2 regions of the Agrobacterium sp. H141 genome follow, and region 1 is predicted to be linked to the other one. Evidence: predicted binding sites of a transcription regulator. Region 1 holds the regulator's gene; the other holds the start of a gene.

The links. Region 1 encodes PhoB, which activates phosphate uptake and scavenging genes when phosphate is short. Its sites were predicted from a motif close to TGTCATNNANCTGTCAT; they were not measured.
Region 2: a site for PhoB is predicted at 1,610-1,626, ahead of ACWPM9_RS08680 (UDP-2,3-diacylglucosamine diphosphatase). Genes of this name have one in related genera too.

The regions. Positions count from the first base shown of each region.
Region 1 is NZ_CM169893.1:3,854,478-3,857,896, forward strand. Features, by position in the region: gene pstA (phosphate ABC transporter permease PstA) at 1-156, shown strand, start outside; gene pstB (phosphate ABC transporter ATP-binding protein PstB) at 170-985, shown strand; gene phoU (phosphate signaling complex protein PhoU) at 1,031-1,744, shown strand; gene phoB (phosphate regulon transcriptional regulator PhoB) at 1,766-2,449, shown strand; gene ACWPM9_RS18130 (GcrA family cell cycle regulator) at 2,569-3,123, opposite strand.
Region 2 is NZ_CM169893.1:1,896,946-1,900,364, reverse strand. Features, by position in the region: gene ACWPM9_RS08685 (MlaE family ABC transporter permease) at 1-494, opposite strand, end outside; gene ACWPM9_RS08680 (UDP-2,3-diacylglucosamine diphosphatase) at 708-1,565, opposite strand; gene ACWPM9_RS08675 (NADP-dependent malic enzyme) at 1,806-3,419, shown strand, end outside.

The DNA.
Region 1 (3,419 bases):
ACAGCGCTCCCCGTACAGATCTACATGTGGGCCAACGAAGCTGAACGCGCCTTTGTCGAGCGGACGTCCGGAGCTATCATCATTCTGCTCCTGTTCCTGCTTGTCATGAATGTCGGTGCCATTCTGCTACGGCGGCGCTTTGAACGTCGCTGGTAGAAGGAATAGAACAATGAACATGATGTCGGAAACAGCTTTGGAAAAGGCGGTCGATCAGAAAATGAACGATAAAACCTACAAGATGATCGGCAAGGATGTGTCGGTTTACTACGGCGAGAAACGTGCGCTTTTCGACGTGAACCTGAATGTTCGCGAAAATACGGTGACTGCCCTGATCGGCCCGTCCGGCTGCGGAAAGTCGACCTTTCTGCGCTGCTTGAACCGCATGAATGACACGATCGAAAATTGCCGCGTGTCCGGCAAGATCACACTCGACGAGCTGGATATCTACGATCCTTCGATCGACGTGGTGGAACTGCGCGCCCGTGTGGGCATGGTGTTCCAGAAGCCGAACCCCTTTCCGAAGTCGATCTATGAAAACATCTCTTATGGTCCGCGCATCCACGGGCTCGCCAAGGGCAAGGCCGACCTGGACCAGATCGTCGAGACAAGCCTGCAGAAGGCCGGCCTCTGGAACGAAGTGAAGGATCGCCTTCAGGAGCCAGGCACCGGCCTTTCCGGTGGTCAGCAACAGCGCCTGTGCATCGCGCGCGCAGTAGCGGTCAGCCCGGAAGTCATTCTGATGGATGAACCCTGTTCGGCGCTCGATCCGATTGCGACGGCCAAGGTTGAAGAACTCATCCACGAGCTGCGCGCCAATTACACGATCGTGATCGTGACGCACTCGATGCAGCAGGCCGCGCGTGTCTCGCAGCGCACCGCCATGTTCCATCTTGGCGTACTCGTTGAAGAAAACGACACAGACAAGATGTTCACCAATCCGGATGATCAGCGCACGCAGGATTACATCATGGGCCGCTTCGGCTGATATCCCGTTTCATCCGCGCTGAAGCCAATTTCGAGGATACCTCAAATGCCATCGACCCATATTCTATCCGCTTTCGATGAAGACCTTAAATATCTGATCCGGCGCATCTCCGAGATGGGGGGCCTTGCCGAACAGATGGTCGGTGACTCGGTCCGCGCATTGGTCAATTCCGACGCCGCCCTTGCCCAGAAGGTGATTTCTGACGACGTGGTGATGGACAATGCCGAGCGCGAAATCGGTGACAAGGCCATCATCACCATAGCTCGTCGCCAGCCGGTCGCAGCCGACCTGCGCGAAATCATCGGTGCGCTGCGAATCGCCAGCGATCTGGAACGCGTTGGTGACATGGGCAAGAACAATGCAAAGCGCGTGATGGCCGTTCAGGGCACCGGCGTTCCCCGCAAGCTGGCGCGCGGACTGGAACATCTCTCCGAACTCGCACTCGAACAGCTGACCGATGTTCTGGATGTCTACACCACCCGTTCTGCGGAAAAGGCCAAGATCATCCGTGACCGCGACGAAGAGATCGACGCCATCTACACCTCGCTGTTTCGCGAGCTTTTGACCTACATGATGGAAGATCCGCGCAATATCACGACCTGCACGCATCTGCTGTTCTGCGCCAAGAATATCGAGCGAGTGGGTGACCACGCGACCAATATCGCAGAGACCATCTATTACATGACCACCGGTACGCAGCCGGAAGGTGACCGTCCCAAGGACGATACGACGACCGATGTCAGTGCGGTCGCGGAATAAGCACTTGAAGTGAGACACTAGATGGCGCCGAAAATAGCTGTGGTTGAAGACGAGGAGGCGCTGAGCGTCCTCCTGCGTTACAATCTGGAATCTGAGGGCTATGAAGTCGAGACGATCCTTCGGGGCGACGAGGCCGAAATACGCATGCAGGAACGGGTTCCTGATCTCCTGATCCTTGACTGGATGTTGCCCGGCGTGTCGGGGATCGAACTTTGCCGCCGCCTTCGGGTTCGCCCGGAAACAGAACGGCTGCCGATCATCATGTTGACGGCACGCGGCGAGGAAAGCGAACGCATACGCGGATTGGCGACAGGTGCAGACGACTACGTGGTCAAGCCCTTCTCCACACCGGAACTGATGGCACGGGTAAAAGCCATGCTGCGTAGGGCGCGGCCAGAAGTGCTGTCCAGCGTTCTGCGTTGCGGCGACATCGAACTCGACCGCGAAACGCATCGTGTTCACCGCAAGAGCCGTGAAGTTCGACTTGGACCGACCGAGTTTCGTCTGCTGGAATTCCTGATGGCATCGCCCGGGCGTGTCTATTCGCGTTCACAGCTTCTGGACGGTGTGTGGGGGCATGACATCTATGTGGACGAGCGTACCGTGGACGTGCATGTCGGCCGGCTACGCAAGGCGCTTAATTTTTCCAACATGCAGGACGTGATCCGCACCGTGCGCGGCGCTGGATATTCCATGGAGGCCTGACAGGTTACCGACCCATGCTGGCGGTTGCTACCGCTGTTTCAGCCCATTGCCCAGCCAGGCGGTGGGCTTTTTACTTACTACATAAAAAAGGCCCCTTGCGGGGCCTCATCTCATGATCTTTATCGGCTGGGAAGCGATTGCTTTTGCGCGGATGAGCGCCTGCGGTCATTGACTGGCTGATAAGCCAGTTTCGAGTGGTAGGTGCAGTAAGGTGCGTTATCCGATGCCTCGCAGCCGCAGAAATGAAACTCATCAGTCATCGGATCGCCAATCGGCCATTTGCAGGTGCGATCGGTGAGTTCCGTGAGGGCAAGACGACGCGAAATCGGCACCACGACATTGGATGGCACCGGAACGACTGCACGCTCCTCTTCGCCACCAGCATCGATTTCATCCTGTGACACGGTTGTGCCGGCAGGACGGGCGGCCGAGCGCGTGGCTACACGTGGCTGAAAGCTTTGCGGCCGCGCTGTCGTTGGCGCCGGACGCTTTGGCGCGCGAGAGGCAGACGAGGAGCCGCCAGCCTTGGCGCGACCGGGCAAACAAAGTCGGTGTACCTTGCCAATGACAGCGTTTCGACTGACGCCGCCTAGTTGTGCCGCGATCTGGCTTGCGCTGAGACCTTCGGCCCACAACTTCGTCAGCCTTTCAACGCGCTCATCAGTCCAATTCATGCCAAATATCTCCGCCTGTAGCGCATTCCGAGGCCGAATCCTTCACCGCTGCCTCGGAAGACTCCGAAACAAAAAATATGCCTCGATATTGTCGGTGACTAGTTCCGCCGCATGCAGTCTAGTAATTGATCATTAACCTAGTGTGAGCCTGACTCCGTGACAAGAGTCGCCGGAATCATCGCGAATCGATTTCATAGTTTTCCCCAACTTGCTGTCCACAGGCTAAAATACCACTATCGCCTACTAAAGCGTGGCTGCGACGGCACCGTGCTAAAAAGTCCCGCAATTGCGGTGAT
Region 2 (3,419 bases), 2.0 Mb from region 1:
GCTGCCGGAGATATGCCGCTGCCGCGATTGATCTTCGTCTGGGCTCCACGTACCGCCGAGCCTATGACATAGAGCATCGCCAGAACGTCATCCCAGAGATCAACAGTCATCCTGCCGAGTGGACTGAAGAGGCGTTCGAAAATCGGCGGCCTCGGAGCCGCTGGCGCGGGTTTGGGGACCTCGTCGGGCAACTCCTCGATCAGTTCGATCATGGTGTCCGAACCGCCTGCCAAAGATGCCTTTTGGCCGCGCTGATCAAAGCCGATGGAGATGCGCCGCACCAACCAGGCACCCGCCATATCCATCGTCGAAATACCGGAAATGTCGAGCGCGACATCACCTTGGGCATTCTCACCGGTGACACTGTCTAGCTGGGATATCACAGGCCCGAGGGACGCATTGGTCCACGGTCCGCTGAACATGAGCGTGCGCGCCGAGCCTTCGGAAGAGCCGGCCCACTCGATCTTCGCGCTATCCTGATTGACCGGCTTCAAGCTTACATGTCTCTTCGGTATGAATGGTGGCCGCACACATCACATATCGGCCATCGGAAATACAGTTCAGAAACGTTAATATAGCTCGCCGCGCCGGCATTTCCATCCGCATAACGTCTTTACACAGGCCATAGTCACCCTGCGGCAACAGATAGCGCCTCGCCACCTGACGCAGAGCCCCGATAACGCGTGCCCGCAAGACGGTGACGGGAATCAGGCGGCCTGTATATCGGACACTTTGGCGGTCTCGACCTGGACCGGCATCTGTGATTGCGGTGCCGGCAAAGCCGCGATCGGCTTTGCCGCGCCGATCAGATGGCCCCAATTGATCATCTCGAATGTGCCGTCCTGGTTCTCGGCAACGGCAGTGCAACTTTCAACCCAATCCCCGGTATTGATGTAGTGGATACCGTCAATATCCTCCATCACCGCGTGGTGAATATGGCCGCAGATCACGCCATCCACGTCATTTTTTCGCGCTTCTTCGGCGACAACGCGCTGGAACTCACCGATGAAATTCACCGCCTGTTTCACCTGCTGCTTGGCCCAGGCCGAAAAGGACCAGTAAGGCATGCCCAGATAACGACGAACGGCCGCGACAACCACATTGATCGCAATTGCCATATCGTAGGCCCAGTCACCAAGATAAGCGAGCAGTCGGGCATTGCGAACCACCATGTCGAACTCGTCGCCATGCAGGACCAGATATTTCTTTCCGTCTGCCGTCTCGTGAATCATCCGGTGCGCCACTTCGATGCCGCCGAAATGCGTGCCCGGAAAGGCCCGCAGGAATTCGTCGTGATTGCCCGGAATATAGACGATGCGCGTACCTTTTCGGGCCTTGCGCAGCAGCTTCTGCACCACATCATTGCAGCTCTGCGGCCAGTACCAGCTGCGCTTCAGGCGCCAGCCATCGATGATGTCCCCGACCAGGATGATCGTGTCAGCTTCATGGGTTCTCAGAAAGTCCAACAGGAAATCGGCTTTGGCAGCTTTGGAGCCAAGATGAACGTCCGATATGAACAATGTTCTGAAGTGCCGGGTTTCGATGTCTGCGCTCACGGGCGTCATCCTCTCAACGATGGTCCATGTCGCGTTTTGAAAACCAGACTCGTGTATCAGGAAGATGACAAGCGGCAGTTGAAGGGCGGTTGCAGGCTCCAGTGAGCCGATTCCGGTGGAAAACAGCCCTGAAGGCGAAGGAATACACGTTTCGGCAACACACTTGGCTGTAATCCAATACTCGCCATTCCGCCCAATTGGTGTATGGAGTGACAGTGACAAGGCAATAGACAAGATCTCGGTGACAGAATGACCTCGAAAGACACATCCAAGCAGCAATCCGGCCCCGAAACGGGTGATCTGGACGCGCAGGCACTCTTCTATCACCGCTATCCGCGCCCCGGTAAGCTTGAGATCCAGGCGTCAAAGCCGCTCGGAAACCAGCGCGATCTGGCTCTTGCCTATTCACCCGGTGTCGCGGCCCCTTGCCTTGCGATCCGCGACAACCCTGAAACCGCGGCCGACTACACCGCGCGCGGCAATCTCGTCGCCGTCATTTCGAACGGCTCGGCCGTTCTGGGCCTTGGCAATATCGGCCCGCTGGCATCCAAGCCGGTGATGGAAGGCAAGGCGGTCCTGTTCAAGAAATTCGCCGGCATTGACGTTTTCGATATCGAGATCGACGCCGTCCAGGTCGACGAAATGGTCAACACCGTGGCCGCGCTCGAGCCCACTTTCGGCGGCATCAACCTTGAGGACATCAAGGCACCTGAATGTTTCGAGGTCGAGCAGCAATTGCGCGCCAAGATGAATATCCCGGTCTTCCACGACGACCAGCACGGCACCGCAATCATCGTCGCTGCCGGCGTTTTGAATGCGCTGGAACTGGCCGGCAAGAATATCGAGGACGCCAAGATCGTCGCCTCTGGGGCCGGCGCCGCGGCGCTTGCCTGCCTCAACCTGCTGGTGCTCCTGGGCGTCAGGCGCGAAAACATCTGGGTCCATGATATCGAAGGCCTTGTCTATGTTGGCCGCGAAGTGCTGATGGATCCATGGAAGTCTGTCTATGCGCAGGAAAGCGACAAGCGCCAGCTCTCCGAGACCATCGACGGCGCCGACGTCTTTCTTGGCCTGTCTGCAGCCGGTGTCTTGAAGCCCGAACTGCTGGCCCGCATGGCAGACAAACCGCTGATCATGGCGCTTGCCAACCCGAACCCGGAAATCATGCCGGATCTGGCGCGCGAGGCACGACCCGATGCCATGATCTGCACAGGGCGCTCCGACTTCCCCAATCAGGTCAACAACGTTCTGTGCTTCCCCTATATTTTCAGGGGTGCACTCGATTGCGGCGCGACCACGATCAACGAAGAGATGAAGATGGCCGCCGTACGTGCCATCGCAGCCCTTGCCCGCGAGGAAGTCTCCGAAGTTGCCGCCCGCGCCTATACCGGCGAGACACCGGTGTTTGGTCCCAACTACCTGATCCCCTCGCCCTTTGACCCGCGCCTGATCCTGCGCATTTCGCCAGCTGTCGCCAAGGCCGCAGCCGATTCCGGCGTGGCACTGCGGCCGATCGAAGATTACGACAGCTATCTCGATCAGCTGAACCGCTTTGTCTTCCGCTCCGGCTTCATCATGAAGCCGATCTTTGCCAGCGCCAAGGTTGCCACCCGCAAGCGCGTGATCTTTGCCGAAGGTGAAGACGAACGCGTGCTGCGCGCCGCACAGGTTCTGCTGGAAGAAAACACAGCTCAACCGATCCTGATCGGGCGTCCGCAGATCATCGAAACGCGCCTCAAGCGTTTCGGTCTGCGCATCCGCCCGGATGTCGATTTCCCGGTCGTCAACCCGGAAGGCGATCCGCGTTTCCGCGAATATGTCGACGATTATTTCGCACTGGTCGGCCGTCAGGGTGTCACGCCT